DNA from 3 places in the Blautia sp. AF19-13LB genome. Region 2 is predicted to be linked to each of the others. Evidence: predicted binding sites of a transcription regulator. Region 2 holds the regulator's gene; each other region holds the start of a gene.
What was found. The regulator NrdR, encoded in region 2, represses ribonucleotide reductase genes. The targets are predictions, from matches to a motif close to CACAANATNTTGTG.
Positions count from the first base shown of each region.

Region 1: the regulator NrdR is predicted to act here: its motif matches at 2,037-2,050, upstream of DWX32_RS11745 (ribonucleoside triphosphate reductase).
Region 3: the regulator NrdR is predicted to act here: its motif matches at 3,556-3,569, upstream of nrdD (anaerobic ribonucleoside-triphosphate reductase).

Region 1 is NZ_QUGO01000010.1:44,275-49,436, reverse strand. Features, by position in the region: gene DWX32_RS11745 (ribonucleoside triphosphate reductase) at 1-1,923, opposite strand, end outside; gene hflX (GTPase HflX) at 2,171-3,406, opposite strand; gene DWX32_RS11735 (tetratricopeptide repeat protein) at 3,425-4,459, opposite strand; gene glmM (phosphoglucosamine mutase) at 4,456-5,162, opposite strand, start outside.
Region 2 is NZ_QUGO01000001.1:82,974-88,135, forward strand. Features, by position in the region: gene DWX32_RS00500 (heavy metal translocating P-type ATPase) at 1-365, shown strand, start outside; gene DWX32_RS00505 (GNAT family N-acetyltransferase) at 559-1,725, shown strand; gene DWX32_RS00510 (acylphosphatase) at 1,753-2,058, shown strand; gene DWX32_RS00515 (YlmC/YmxH family sporulation protein) at 2,059-2,310, opposite strand; gene nrdR (transcriptional regulator NrdR) at 2,453-2,905, shown strand; gene DWX32_RS00525 (DUF3786 domain-containing protein) at 2,920-3,555, shown strand; gene DWX32_RS00530 (citrate/2-methylcitrate synthase) at 3,686-5,044, shown strand; gene DWX32_RS00535 (patatin-like phospholipase family protein) at 5,149-5,162, shown strand, end outside.
Region 3 is NZ_QUGO01000016.1:43,785-48,946, reverse strand. Features, by position in the region: gene trxB (thioredoxin-disulfide reductase) at 60-980, opposite strand; gene DWX32_RS15025 (hypothetical protein) at 1,040-2,365, opposite strand; gene dapF (diaminopimelate epimerase) at 2,571-3,419, shown strand; gene nrdD (anaerobic ribonucleoside-triphosphate reductase) at 3,591-5,162, shown strand, end outside.

The DNA.
Region 1 (5,162 bases), on a different contig from region 2:
ATAGCCGTCGTTCGCACAGACAGAATACGTCGGGGACAGCGTGTAGTACGGCAGTTTGTAGTTCTCTGCAATCTTCCGCACAAGGGAAGCTGCTGCTTTCCAGTCCGGCAGTTTTTCGCCAAGGAACGCATGGAAGACAGTTCCCGAGGTGTACAGCGTCTGCAGATCATCCTGAATATCAAGCGCAGAGAAAATATCCTCGGTATAGTCCACCGGCAGATGGGAGCTGTTGGTGTAGTACGGGGTATCTCCCTCATGGCCTGCGGTCTTGATATCCGGCCATTTTGCACGGTCGTGTTTTGCCAGACGGTATGCGGTCGACTCCGCCGGAGTTGCCTCAAGGTTGTACAGATCGCCGTACTCCTCCTGGTAATCAGAAAGACGCTCTCTCATATGGTTCAGAACTTCTTTCGTAAACTGCTGTGTCTTCGGATCCTCCAGACCCTTTCCGAGCCATGCGGCATTTAAGCCGGCCTCGTTCATACCGATCAGACCGATGGTTGAGAAGTGGTTCTCAAACGTTCCAAGGTACCGTTTCGTATATGGATACAGTCCCTCGTCCAGGAGGCGGGTAATGACCTCACGTTTCGTCTTTAACGAACGTGCGGCAATATCCATCATATGATCGAGACGGCGGTAGAACTCTTTCTCATCTTTGGACTGATATGCGATACGCGGCATATTGATGGTGACAACGCCGACCGATCCGGTGCTCTCGCCGGAACCGAAGAATCCGCCAGTTTTCTTTCGAAGCTCACGCAGATCCAGGCGGAGACGGCAGCACATGGAGCGCACGTCGCTTGGTTTCATATCGCTGTTGATGTAGTTGGAGAAGTACGGGGTACCGTATTTTGCAGTCATTTCGAACAGCAGACGGTTATTCTCCGTATCGGACCAGTCAAAATCGGATGTGATGGAGTAGGTCGGGATCGGGTACTGGAAGCCTCTTCCGTTGGCATCTCCCTCGATCATCGTCTCGATGAACGCTTTGTTGACCATATCCATCTCTTTTTTACAGTCTTTGTACTTGAAGTCCATCTCCTTGCCGCCGACGATCGCCGGAAGCTCCGCGAGGTCATCCGGTACGGTCCAGTCGAGTGTGATGTTGGAGAACGGTGCCTGGCTTCCCCAGCGGCTCGGTGTGTTGACGCCGTAGATAAACGCCTCGATGCACTTCTTCACTTCGCCGTAGCTTAAGTTGTCCACTTTGACGAACGGCGCCAGATACGTATCAAATGAAGAAAATGCCTGCGCACCTGCCCACTCGTTCTGCATAATGCCGAGGAAGTTGACCATCTGGTTGCACAGAACCGAAAGATGTCTTGCCGGAGAAGAAGTAATCTTTCCGTTGATGCCGCCAAGTCCTTCTTTGATGAGCTGTTTTAACGACCATCCTGCACAGTAGCCGGTCAGCATCGACAGGTCGTGGATGTGAATATCCGCGTTGCGGTGTGCCTCGGCGATCTCGTCATCATAAATCTCTGATAACCAGTAGTTGGCTGTGATCGCGCCGGAATTGCTTAAGATCAGACCGCCGACAGAATACGTTACGGTCGAATTCTCTTTGACACGCCAGTCCTCTACTTTTACGTAGCTGTCCACGATCTCTTTGTAGTCTACGATCGTCGATTTCATGTTGCGGATTTTTTCCCTCTGCTTGCGGTACAGAATGTAAGCTTTTGCCACTTCTGCGTAGCCGCACTGGATCAGCACGTTCTCCACGCTGTCCTGAATTGCCTCCACTGAAATTTTTCCGTCTTTGATCTTGGACTGAAAGTCCGCTGTTACGCGCAGTGCCAGCATCTGAAGCATGTCATCGCTGAACTGCATATCTTTTGCGCCGAATGCTTTTCCAATCGCATCGGTAATCTTTTTCATCTGGAACTCTGCAATCGTTCCGTCTCTCTTTTCTACCTGAAACATGGAATCCCTCCTGTTAATTCAACCGTTTCTGCAAGGCCTTTTTAAGGTTCCACTCTTTGCAGTGTCTGAACCATATGATAGCAGAGCATGTTTCTCCCGTCAATAGTAAAAAGTACCATATCTAGTGTGAAATTTTCTAACATCACTAGATATGGTACTTTTACTTGTATTCTGTCCCTTCCATTTTTCGGCGCTGTACGGCGCTTAAAGGGATGTACTGCCGTTTTTAAGCCCGCTTGCCATACCTCTATACCCTCGGATAGATATCCTTCGGTACATAGGCTTTTACGCGGATGCCTTCCGGCAGATATTCTTCTTCGAGCAGAATTCCGTATCCGCGGATCAGTGAAATCGTTCCCGCCTTATCGTACGGATAGAGGCGCTCGATATAGATTTTTCCCTCCATCATCCACGAGGAGAGTAAATTTTTGAGGTCTTCGAGTCCCTGTCCTGTTTTGGCAGAGACCGCAAGGCTCGCGTCTGCCCGGAAATCTTTTACAACCATCGGGGCGAGAAGCTTATCCTGCTTGTTCAGCAGGGTGACGATCTTTTTGTCCTCAACTTTCAGTTCCCGCAGCGTATCGTACACGACCTGCATCTGCAGCTCCATCTGCGGATTTGACGTATCCACAACGTGGAGAATATAGTCGGCATACCGTGCTTCCTCCAGCGTACTGCGGAATGCATCGATCAGATGATGTGGCAGCTTATTGATAAATCCAACCGTATCGGTCAGCAGGATTTCCTGTCCATCCGGAAGGGTCAGTGACCGCGTCGTCGTATCCAGCGTGGAAAACAGCATTGCATCTGCCAGAATTTCCGATCCTGTCAGTGCATTTAAAAGACTGCTCTTTCCCGCTGACGTATAGCCTACGAGCGCCGCTACCGGGATTTTGGAACGTTTTCTGCCTTCACGAAGGAGCTCTCTGTGCTGGCGTACTTCCTCAAGCTCACGTTTTAACTGCGTAATGCGCGTGCGGATCAGGCGCCGGTCGGTTTCCAGCTTTTTCTCTCCCGGTCCTCTCGTACCGATTCCGCCGCCGAGACGGGAAAGCGATGTGCCAAGGCCGGAAAGTCGGGACGCACGGTACTTTAACTGGGCCAGCTCAACCTGGATTTTACCCTCGCTGCTCACGGCGCGCGCCGCAAAGATATCCAGGATCAAAAGCGTACGGTCCATGATCTTGCATTCCAGTGCTTCCTCCAGCCCTTTTAACTGGATCGAGGAGAGCTCATCGTCGCAGATGATGCCCGTCGCATCGCAGGCGCGCACCAGAATTTTCAACTCCTCTAATTTTCCTTTTCCGATGTACGTTCCCGGATGAATGGCCTCTCGCACCTGCACCAGGCGGCCCTCCACCTTCGCACCGGCGGTGCTGGCCAGTTCCGCCAGCTCGTCGAGCGATTCTTCTGCGTTTGCGCCGCCGTTTTCCTGTACGCCGACCAGAATCACGCGCTCCTGTTCTTCTCTTAAATCAAACAATTCAACTTCCTCCGTCTGTTATCGGTTCTGGAGAAACGTATTTTCCCGCTGCGCCGCGGTGTTTTCCGGGTATGCTGCCAGAAAATCCGCCATCAGCGACTTCGCGGTATCAAAATCCGCCCGTTTTTCATAGGATACAATCTGGTTGAACAGCAGATTTTCCCGGTCGGAATCCTCTGCCGTTTTGAGTCCTTCCTCGATATACGAGAGTGCACTGTCCGTGTCGTTTTCCGCAAGTGCGCAGAGCGCCAGCCCGTTGTTTGCTGCCGCCGCAAAGCCATCTGTCGAAAGATACGAAGAAAACAGTGCTTTCGCCTCGTCGTTCTGACCATTGGAAAGGTAAACCTCGCCGAGCATTTCCATCGCCGCGCTGCTGCCGTCCTTCATTGCCTTCGAGAACGCTTTGACCGCCTCGTCCTGCTCCTCCAGATAGTAGTATGCGCAGCCGATGTTATAATAATCCTCGGTCGTTTTCGGCTCAATCTTCACTGCCGCTTCGAGGTAACGGTCTCCGTCCGCCTTCATGCTGCTCTCCTGATACAGCTCGTAAATGTCAAGGCAGAGCTGATAGCTCTCCTTCGTCTCCACTGCCGCATCAAAATCCACCTTCGCCTGCTCGTAATTCTTCTGCAGGAAGTACGCGCGTCCCCTAAGGAACAGCGCATCGGCATCGGCCTTTTCTTCCTGAATATTGGTGCAGATCTCAATGGCTCCATCCAGATCTCCGGCCTGTACGCAGGTTTCCGCCTCGTAATACATGACATCGCGCGAAAACTCCGCGTCTTTGTGCTTCATGCTCGAAAGACTGCTCTTGAAAGCCTCTTTTGCCTTGTCATACTCCTGGCTTTTCAGATAAGCGATGCCGAGCGACCGGTAGCTCTCCGCCAGTCGGTCGCCTGCCTTTACGGCTCCCTCCAGCATCGCAATCGACGTTACGTAGTCCTTCTGTTCGAGCGCCTCGATGCCCTTTTTATAAAGCTTTGAATTTTTATTTTCACAGCCGCCAAGCACCATTGCCGCCGCCAGAAAAAAGATTACCAGTCTTTTTTTCATTCTGTCACAAGTCCTTCTTTATGCATCACAGAAACAACCTGGTCTACGTATTTTGCACACGTTGCGTCGTCCGGTGCTTCCACCATGACACGGATCACCGGCTCGGTGCCGCTCTCTCTTACGAGGATGCGTCCGTCATCGCCCAGGGCCTCTGCTACGTCTTCTACTGCTTTCTGTACTGCCGGGTTGGCCTTTGCAGCTGCTTTGTTTGCCACGCGGACATTCTTTAAGAGCTGCGGGTAAATCACTACCTCGGCTGTCAGGGTGCTGAGCGGGAGTTTCTTATCTATCAGCACTTCCATCACCATCAGGGAGGTCAGGATTCCGTCACCGGTCGTCGCGTGCTTGCTGAAAATGATGTGGCCGGACTGCTCTCCGCCGAGAGAATAGCCGTTTGCCATCATGTTCTCGCACACGTATTTGTCGCCGACTGCCGTCTTCTCATACCGGATACCGGCGCGGTCACACGCTTTGTAAAGACCGAGGTTTGACATGATCGTGGTCACAATCGTATCTCCGTTTAACTGGCCTTTTTCTTTTAAGTATTTACCGCAGACATACATGATCAGGTCTCCGTCTACCACATTTCCCAGCTCATCGACAGCGATGCAGCGGTCTGCGTCTCCGTCGTAGGCAAATCCGACATCGAGGTGTTTCTCTCTTACATATTTCTGAAGCTCTTCGATGTGGGTGGAACCACAGC
Region 2 (5,162 bases):
CGATGTTCGGTGCGGCGGCGATGAGCCTTTCGAGCTTCTGCGTTGTGACAAACGCCCTGCGTCTGAATCTGTTTCGGATGCACGACGCGTCAAAAGATAAAAGAATCAAAAACGAAATTCTAAAGGAGGATCTGAACATGACAACAGAACAGGGAATGGTAAAAACCATGACAATCGAGGGCATGATGTGCGGCCACTGCGAGGCAAGAGTGAAGAAAACACTTGAGGCAATCGAGGGTGTTGCATCCGCAGAAGTAAGCCATGAAAAAGGAACAGCCGTTGTAACACTGACAGCTCCTGTATCAGACGATGTGCTGAAAACAGCCGTAGAGGCACAGGATTACACCGTAAAAGGAATCCAGTAAAACAGGAAACGTTGAGAAAAGGGAAACGCGCCTGGAATGAAAATTTCCGGGCGCGTTTCTTTTTTTTACCAGATATAGCAAAAATATTGCAATTTGTTCGGAATTTTCGTGACAAAAGGACAAAAATCCGTTAGGATAGAGAAAAAGAAGAGCAAAAACAAAAGGGTTTTTAGGATCAGGAGGTTTTTACATTATGACAGAGTACAGACTTGCAAAGCCGGAAGAGTGGGAGGACTGCATCGAACTTGCAAACTACGTGTTCAGCACGGCACACCGTCCGCACGACTTTGAGCAGTTAATTCCAAGGGTTTATCAGGCAGGACCGGAAATGGCACGGATCCACCGCGTCGCTGTTGCGGAAAACGGCAGACTCCGGGCCGAGATTGCGGTGCTTCCGCAGCAAATGGCAGCAGGGGGTAAGCTGCTCCGCGCAGGATATGTGGGAAGCGTTTCCGTGCATCCAAAGGCAAGGGGCGAAGGCCACATGAAGCGTCTTCTTGGCGACTGGATTACGGATCTGGAAGGAACGTGTGATCTTCTGGCACTGGACGGCCAGAGACAGCGGTATGCCTACTTTGGCTTTACGCCGGGAAGTGAAAAATACACGTTTTACCTGGATGTGGCAAATGTGCGCCATACCTGGAAAAACGGGGAACTCTCCGCTTACACCTTTGCGCCGCTGTTTCCGGAAAACGGCGAAGCGGACGAAGAGGCGGCAGCCTTTGCAAAGAAGCTGAATGAGGAAAAACCGCTTTACGTGGTAAGAGAGGATGTGAAAGCCTGCCTGAAAACGTTCGGCGAGCAGGCAATTGCAATCTGGAAAAACGGTGAGCGGATCGGATATCTGGCACTTTGCGGCGGAAACCAGGTTGTGGAAGCAGAAGTGTTGGAGGAACAGGATTTCGTTCCTGCACTTGCCGCTTATTTAAAAGAAAATGCGCTTGACTCTCTTTTCATTTCCATTCCGGTGTATGAGACCGGAAAAGCAGCAGCGTTATCGGAAGTCTGCGAAAGCTTCACAAAAGAGCGCTGCGGTTCCGCGATGTACCGTATTTTCCAATTTGCAGACGTCATCGAGGCAATGCTGACCATGAAAGCAGAGACGATGGGCATCAGCGATGGAACGTGGTCTGCCGTACTGGAGGGACAGCCGCTGACCGTGACGGTAAAAGATGGAACTGTGACCGTGACACGGGAAGCCCATCCGGGGGCAGATGTACTCAACCGGGAGCAGGCGCAGGAACTGCTTCTTTCACCGCTGGCAAGTAAGGGAAGCAAGGTTCCATCTGAAATCTGGAAGAACATTCCATCCGACTGGTTCCCGCTTCCGCTGTACTGTGCGACGGCAGACGAATTTTAGGCAATGACTGTTGGGAGGCAGAGAAATATGAACGAGACAGCGAAACGAGACAGAAGAGACGAAAAAGAAGAAATCCGGTACCATGTGATTTTCTACGGCCAGGTGCAGGGCGTGGGGTTCCGTTACCGGGCGTATTATGCTGCCTACCAGCTCGGGCTGACAGGCTGGGTGAGAAACTGCTGGGATGAGACGGTGGAGATGGAGGTGCAGGGTGATGAGGAGACGATCACGGAGATGATCAAAAGGATCCGCACCTCCAGCTACATCGAAATCACGGATGCAAAATGGACGAAGATTCCGCTGGAATCGGAATTCGGTTTTCATATCCGTTGATCAGGGCTGTTTTTTCTCTTTTTCCGGAATTTCGACGAGAATGATATCGTTGCCGATCTGGCAGATGCGGTCCCATGGGATCACAAAATCCTCGCCGTGGCAGAAAAAGCCGCAGAATTTCACAGGACCCGGAAGAACGAGTCCGGTAAGATGTCCCGTTTTTGGATTGAATTCCACATCAATCGGACAGCCGAGCGTTTTGCAGGTGCAGATATTGATAACTTCTTTCTGGCGGAGATCTACAACGCGCATGCGGTGCTCCTTTTTACTGATTCCTATGGAAAAACATATGCGAAAATGTTGCTGCAGTTGACTTGAATTTCACGGAAAAATGCGTATACTGTAAAAGTAGAAAACTTTCCGAAATACTTATTTAGAAACGAGGACGAAAGATATGAGATGTCCATTTTGTAATCAGGATAATACCCGGGTTGTGGATTCACGCCCGATTGAAGACAGCAATGCGATCCGCCGCCGCCGGATGTGCGATGTCTGCGGCAGACGCTTTACGACATACGAAAAAGTGGAGACGATCCCTTTGATCGTCATCAAAAAAGATATGAACCGCGAGCAGTATGACCGCTCGAAAATCGAGACCGGTATCCTGCGCGCCTGCCACAAACGGCCGGTGTCCGCCGAGAAGATCAACGAGATGGTCAACAAGGTGGAGACGGAGCTTTTCAACGGCGAGGAACGCGAGATTCCAAGCTCTGTGATCGGAGAGAAGGTCATGCATTACTTAAAAGACCTGGATCAGGTGGCGTACGTCCGCTTTGCGTCGATTTACCGTGAGTTCAAGGACGTCAACACGTTCATGGACGAGCTGAAAAAGATGCTCGACAAATAGCGGGAGGCAAAAAAATGGAAGTGTCGAACTATATTAAAATGCGTGATCAGATGCAGGAACGTTTTCTGACATACGATCAGAAGGAGATCGAAGGAAAGTATGGCTTTGCGTTTGATGGCGATTATTTCTATGTGCCGTATCTTTTTGAAGAATGGAGAGTGAACCGCCATACCGGCGTTGTAGAGGGATCAAAAGACCATTTTCTTCATGTACATCAGGGCAGTTTCAATGAGACGCTGACGATTTTCGACCTGCTCTGCTGCGGAAAGAAGGAGATTGTGCTCGCCGGCACGTATGCGCGTACCAATTCCTTAAAGGGAACGATCAAAGGCCGCACGATTGCGTCCGGCGTTCACGACAGCCGCGCCGCACGGTATGACGGGCATGTGGAACAGCTGAAAAAAGCATGCGTTTCCCTTGGCGGAAAACCATATTTCCCGGGAGACGCTGCTTTTGTTTTTCATGTCTTTCCGTTTCTGCCGCTCGTCTTCCAGTTCTGGGAGTCCGATGAGGAATTCCCGCCGGTGCTGAAGTTTATGTGGGATGAAAACGTCCTCGATTATCTGCGGTTTGAGACGCTGTATTACGTGATGGGAGATTTCCTGGACGCACTGGATCAAGCCTTCGATGCATGTAAAACAGAAGCCTGATACCTTTTGTGAGACAAAATCTTACGAAAATTTTTCGAATGTTTATAAAAATTTCAGTATACGAATCCCTTGGTTTAATGCTATAATGAGCGAAAGTGAGTAAAAAAAGAGAAGAGAAAGGGGAATGCATATGGCTTTTAGCATGAAAGTAACACCGGAAATAGAGGAACTGACAAACATCTGTCTGGATAACTCCAAAATGGATGTTTCGCTGTATGGGCAATACGATGTAAAACGCGGACTGCGCGATGTCAACGGCGTTGGCGTCCTTGCGGGACTGACACAGATTTCAAACGTTGTGTCTTCGGATATCATTGACGGCGTCAAAACACCGTGTGACGGACGTCTGTACTACCGCGGCATCAACGTGGAAAAACTGACCCAGGGATTTTTGAGTGAAAACCGTATGGGATTTGAAGAAGTCGCTTATCTGCTCCTGTTTGGAAATCTGCCGAATGAAGAGCAGCTTAAGCATTTTAAGACGATTTTAAAACAGCAGCAGTCCCTGCCGAAGAACTTTGTGCGTGACGTTGTTATGAAAGCGCCGACCAAGGACATGATGAACACTCTGTCCCGAAGCGTTCTGACCCTGTACGCGTACGACAACCACGCAGATGATACCTCCCTTCCGAATGTGCTTCGCCAGTGCATTAACCTGATTTCTGTTTTCCCGATGCTGTCCGTCTATGGCTATCAGGCGTACAACCATTATATCAAGGGAAAAAGTTTATATATCCACAATCCGTCGAAGAAGCTTTCCACCGCAGAAAACATTCTGCTGATGCTCCGCCCGGATCAGAAATACACCCCGCTGGAGGCGAAGATCCTCGATCTTGCCCTCGTCCTCCACATGGAGCACGGCGGCGGTAACAACTCAACCTTTACAACACATGTTGTTTCTTCTTCCGGAACCGATACGTACTCCGCAATTGCAGCGGCGCTCGGCTCCTTAAAGGGACCGAAGCACGGCGGTGCAAACATCAAGGTTGTGCGGATGTTCGACGATATGAAGTCACACGTCAAAGACTGGACGGATGAGGAAGAAGTATCGAATTACTTAAGAAAGCTGCTGCACAAAGAGGCGTTCGACCAGAAAGGTCTGATTTACGGTATGGGCCATGCGGTTTACTCCATTTCCGACCCGCGTGCGCGCATCTTCAAGACCTTCGTTGAGCAGCTGGCAAAAGAAAAACACAGAGAGAAAGATTACCGGCTGTACGCTATGGTCGAGGAACTGGCTCCGAAGATCATCGGCGAGGAGCGCCATATTTACAAAGGTGTATCCGCAAACGTCGACTTCTACAGCGGCTTCGTTTACAGCATGCTGGATCTTCCGCTGGAGCTCTACACCCCGATGTTCGCCTGCGCGCGTATCGTCGGCTGGAGTGCACACCGGATGGAGGAACTGATCAACACCGACAAGATCATCCGCCCGGCGTACAAGAGTGTCAAAGATGAAGTGGACTATGTTCCGCTGGAAAACAGATAAAACAGGCAGAAGGGCCGGAGCGTGTCGGGATTTTCCGATCTGCTCCGGCATTGCTCTGTGCAGGAAGTAATGTGTCATTGTGAAAAATAGGAGAGTGCAGGAGAATGAATGAGACAAA
Region 3 (5,162 bases), on a different contig from region 2:
AGTTCTCCGTACAATACGAAGAATGCCTGCTTTTGCCGTATTCTATTCGAAAGAAGCCATCAGTGGCTGATCAGATATTTCTCTACCGAAGTCACACAGTTCGCGCCGTCGGCGGCTGCCGTGATGATCTGACGGAGCTGCTTCGTGCGGACATCGCCTGCGGCGAACACGCCCGGCACGCTCGTCACACCGTCTTCGCCGGCTTTGATGTAGCCAGCCTCATCGGTTTCTACGATGCCTGCGATCAGTGCGGAGACCGGAACGATGCCGACGGCAATAAACACGCCGTCTACCGTGATCACACCGGCTTCCCCTGCCTTTTTGTTCGTTACCTTCACGCCGGACACCATCTCGTTTCCTTCGATGGAATCCACAACCGTATCCCACACCATTTCCACATTCGGCAGTGCCAGCAGTGCATCCTGGAGAACACCGGCTGCCCGCAGTTCATCGCGGCGGTGGATCACGTAAACCTTTTTGCACGTTCTGGCAAGGAAAATCGCATCCTCCACGGCGACATCGCCGCCGCCGATAACGGCAACGGTTTTGTCTTTGAAAAATGCGCCGTCACACGTTGCACAGTAAGAGACGCCCATGCCGGAGAGCTCCTTTTCACCAGGTACATTTAACGCGCGGTGCTCCGCACCGGTTGCAAGAATGACCGTTTTGGCATGATACTCATTTTTTCTCGTGCGGACAATCTTGATCTCTTCGTCAAGAACAAGCTCCTTCACACGCTCACGGGAAAATTCCGCGCCCATTTTTTCAGCGTGTGCGCGCAGCGTGCTTCCGAGATCCATGCCGCTGATGCCCGGAAGGCCGGGATAGTTGTCTACTTCATAGGTATTCAGCACCTGGCCGCCGCTTGCAAAGTTTGCCTCAATCGTAAGAGAGGAGAGCTTTGCGCGTTTCGCATAAATCGCGGCAGAAAGACCCGCCGGGCCGGAGCCGATGATGATAACGTCGTATAAGTTTTCCATAAAAATCCTCGTTTTCGTCTGTAGTAAGCTGCCATGCAGCCATTTTTCTGAAAGTATCGTTACGGAGCCGGTGTTTCGGACGGTTCCTGACTGTCGGAAACGGAAGATGAATCTTCCGCGGAAGTTTTTTTGGCTTCTTCTTCCGGCGCTTCCGGCTGGTTGTGAACCACCTTGATGCTGCGTACCAGCTTCAGATCGTTGTCGATGCCGATTTCAGTGTAGTCCAGCTTTTCGTCATCACTATAGAATGTGTAGAGTGTCAGGTTACTATCCTCTTTTTCCGTTTTTTCTGATTTGGCATCCCCTGCCTTCGCCAGAAAATCGCTCTCGGAAGTGCCGAGCGTGATGCCGTTTGTGATTGAAATCGGAATCTTTGTCGTATCGAGATCGCCGTACAGCGAAGTAACAAAACAGTTGCGTACTGTCGTCGCCTCCGCGCCGTAATTATGTACGGTGCAGTAAAGCTTCTGACCGCCCTTTTCCAGCGTGACGTAGCCGTATTTTCCGTTTAAAACGGCCGTATCGGACTCTTTCGTATTGACGGTCCAGTCGTGGTCCAGAAGTTCACTGACCGGAACGGGAAGATGATAGAGTACATCGTCAAAGCGGACGGTCCAGTCGTTGATTTTACTGCTGTCGGCTTCCGGTGCCTGGTAGGCCTCCACTTCCGGTGTTGTGGCATCGCTGACACCATCGAGCGCTTCTGCATCAGCCGTGGTCGTAAAGTTCTGCATATCGAGGGAATACAGAATTCCCGTTTCGTTATCGAAGCCGAGCGTGATCGTCTGGTACAGCCCGTATTCATATGTGAACTGCACAGAGGTATCGGCCTCATAACGGTCCTTTGGCGCACCGTAGATGCTTTCCACATCCTCCATCAGCGACTGCTGCAGGGTGACGCCGTTCGGCAGGCCGACATAGATATTCTGACCCTCAGCGGTCGAGGTATCGATGTGAATGCCTCCGATCAGGCATTCCGCCACTGGCTTTGCCGTGGTGTCCGGATTGGCAATATCGACGGTAATCTGGTTTCCGTCCTTTTCAAAGCTTTCGCCCTCTGAGAAGGATTCCGGCTGGATTTCCTTTGTGTCGTCGCCGCTGTAGACCCAGCCAAGCGCTGTAAAATCCGCGTAGGATTCCGGAACTTCGTATGTATCGCCCCAGATGGCAAGCTGAAAACTGTTCAGGTTCTTCGAGAGATCCACATCGTATTCCGGAATCTCATCGGAATCGCCGGAGGCCGCCAGATTGTCTTTGGGGTCGTCATCGTCGGTACTCTGACTGATGGTTGTGATCGGAATCGTTTCTGTTTTCTTTCCGCAGCCGCTCGTTCCCACGAGGAAAGCGGCAAATACTGCTGTTAAAACCCAACGGTATTTTTTCATCAAAACCTCCTCATAATAAATGGTTAAAAATATTTGAGAGTTACTTCATGTAAGTAACGATATCAGTTCCCCCTATTCTATCACATTCCGCTTCGTTTTCCAATGTCTGAAGCGGATTTGAGAAAAATGGTTTTTCAAAAGCGCGGTACGGAATACATATTTAGTAAGGAACTGGAAAGGGCAGAAGTCTGGGAGGAGGCTGTGTATGCGTTTTACAAAAATGCAGGGCTGCGGAAATGATTATATCTATGTAAATGCCATGGAGGAGCGGGTGGAGAGTCCGGGACGGCTGGCAAAAGCGGTAAGTGACCGCCATTTCGGCATCGGCGCGGACGGGCTGATTCTGATCGGGGCATCCAAAACAGCAGATTTTTCGATGGAAATGTACAACGCCGACGGCTCGAAGGGCGCGATGTGCGGCAACGGCATCCGCTGTGTGGGAAAATACGTGTACGAGCATGGGCTGACGAGAAAAACGACGCTGACTATCGAAACCGGCAGCGGAAACCGTGTGATTCATCTGCAGACGGGGGAGAATCCGAATAAGATCTGTCAGGTGACAGTGGAGATGGGAACGCCGGAATTCCGCGCCGCACAGATCCCCGTTGTTTCTCTGGGGGAATATGTGCTGGAGCATAAAATTACCGTGTGCGGGGAAAATTATACGATGACCTGCCTTTCGATGGGAAATCCGCATGCGGTGATTCCGGTGGAAGATGTGGAAAAAATATCCATTGCAAAGACCGGTTCCGCTTTTGAACACCTTTCCTGCTTCCCGGACCGTATCAATACAGAGTTTATCCAGACTTTAGATCAACACACAATAAAAATGAGAGTCTGGGAACGTGGGAGCGGTGAAACGCTGTCCTGCGGAACGGGAGCGTGTGCGGCAGCCGTCGCGGCGATGCTTTCCGGCTGTGTTTCGGAGGGAGAAACTGCCGTAGAACTGCGCGGCGGCAGGCTTTTCGTTACATGGGACCGGACGAAAAATAAGGTCCTTCTGACCGGCCCGGCCGAGACCGTTTTTGAAGGAACGCTTGCAGAACGAATTTGAAAAATGCAGATTTCTGTCTGCACGAAAGAGCAGTATGCAATATTCTGAAAATAAAAACTTACAGGAAATGCCTTTTCTTTTCAAAAGAAACATGCTACAATATGTGGTGCCCGCTACAAGAAAAGGGTGGGGGACACACAAGATATAGTGTTTGAATTGGAGGACACCACAATGGTTTATATTATCAAAAAGGACGGCACCAAAGAAGAATTCGACGCGCAGAAGATCGTCCGTGCCGTAAATAAATCCGCACAGAGAATCCTGTATACCTTCTCACAGCAGGAGATTGACTTTATCTGTAAGTTCGCAACCGAGCACGTATATTCCCTTGGAAAGACCGAAATTCCGATCAGCGATATGCACAATATCGTGGAGGGAGCACTCGAAAAAGTAAACCCGGCTGTGGCAAAAAGCTACCGCGATTACCGCAATTACAAAACTGATTTTATCCATATGATGGACGAGGTCTACACGAAGAGCCAGTCCATCCGCTACATCGGCGACAAGAGCAATGCCAACACCGACAGCGCCCTCGTTGCAACGAAGCGAAGCCTGATTTTCAACGAGCTGAACAAAGAGCTGTACCGCAAGTTCTTCATGAACCGCAACGAGCTGCAGGCCTGTAAGGACGGTTACATCTACATCCACGACCAGTCCGCACGTCTCGATACCATGAACTGCTGTCTGTTCGATGTCGGAAACGTTTTAAAAGGCGGTTTCGAGATGGGAAATGTCTGGTACAACGAGCCGAAGACACTCGACACCGCATTTGATGTCATGGGCGATATCGTCCTCAGCACCGCTGCACAGCAGTACGGCGGCTTTACCGTGCCGGAGGTGGACAAGATCCTTGCTCCGTACGCACAGAAGAGCTACGATTACTACGTAAAAGAGTTCCTGAAATATACCGACGCATCCTGGGAGGGTGCACAGGAGAAAGCCATCGAGTATGCGATCGACAAAGTAAGAAGAGAGTGCGATCAGGGATGGCAGGGAATTGAGTATAAACTGAACACTGTTGGATCTTCCCGCGGTGATTATCCGTTCGTTACCGTGACCCTCGGCCTTGGAACGAGCATGTTCGAGAAGATGATTTCCATCTCCCTTCTTGAGGTCCACAAAAACGGACAGGGCAAGAAAGGCCACAAAAAGCCGGTGCTCTTCCCGAAAATCGTCTTCTTATATGACAAGGCAATTCACGGAGAGGGCGGCATCGCAGAAGATGTCTTTGAGGCAGGACTTGACTGTTCCTCTAAAACCATGTATCCGGACTGGCTGTCGATGAGCGGCGAGGGCTACATCGCCGAGATGTACAAGAAATACAAGAGAGTCATCAGCCCGATGGGATGCCGTGCTTTCCTTAGCCCGTGGTACGAGCGCGGAGGCATGGAGCCGGCAGATGAGAACGACAAACCGGTCTTTGTCGGACGTTTCAACATCGGAGCCGTTTCCCTTCATCTTCCGATGATCCTGGCAAAATCCCGTTCCGAGAACCGCGATTTCCACGAAGTGCTTGATTTCTACCTCGAGATGATCCGCGATCTGCACAAACGGACCTACGATTACCTCGGCGAGATGCGTGCATCCACGAACCCGCTGGCTTACTGTGAGGGAGGTTTCTACGGCGGCCACTTAAAACCGTCCGACAAGATCCGCCCGCTGTTAAAGCCGATGACCGCATCGTTCGGTATCACGGCGCTGAACGAGCTGCAGGAGCTGTACAACGGAAAATCTCTTGTTGAG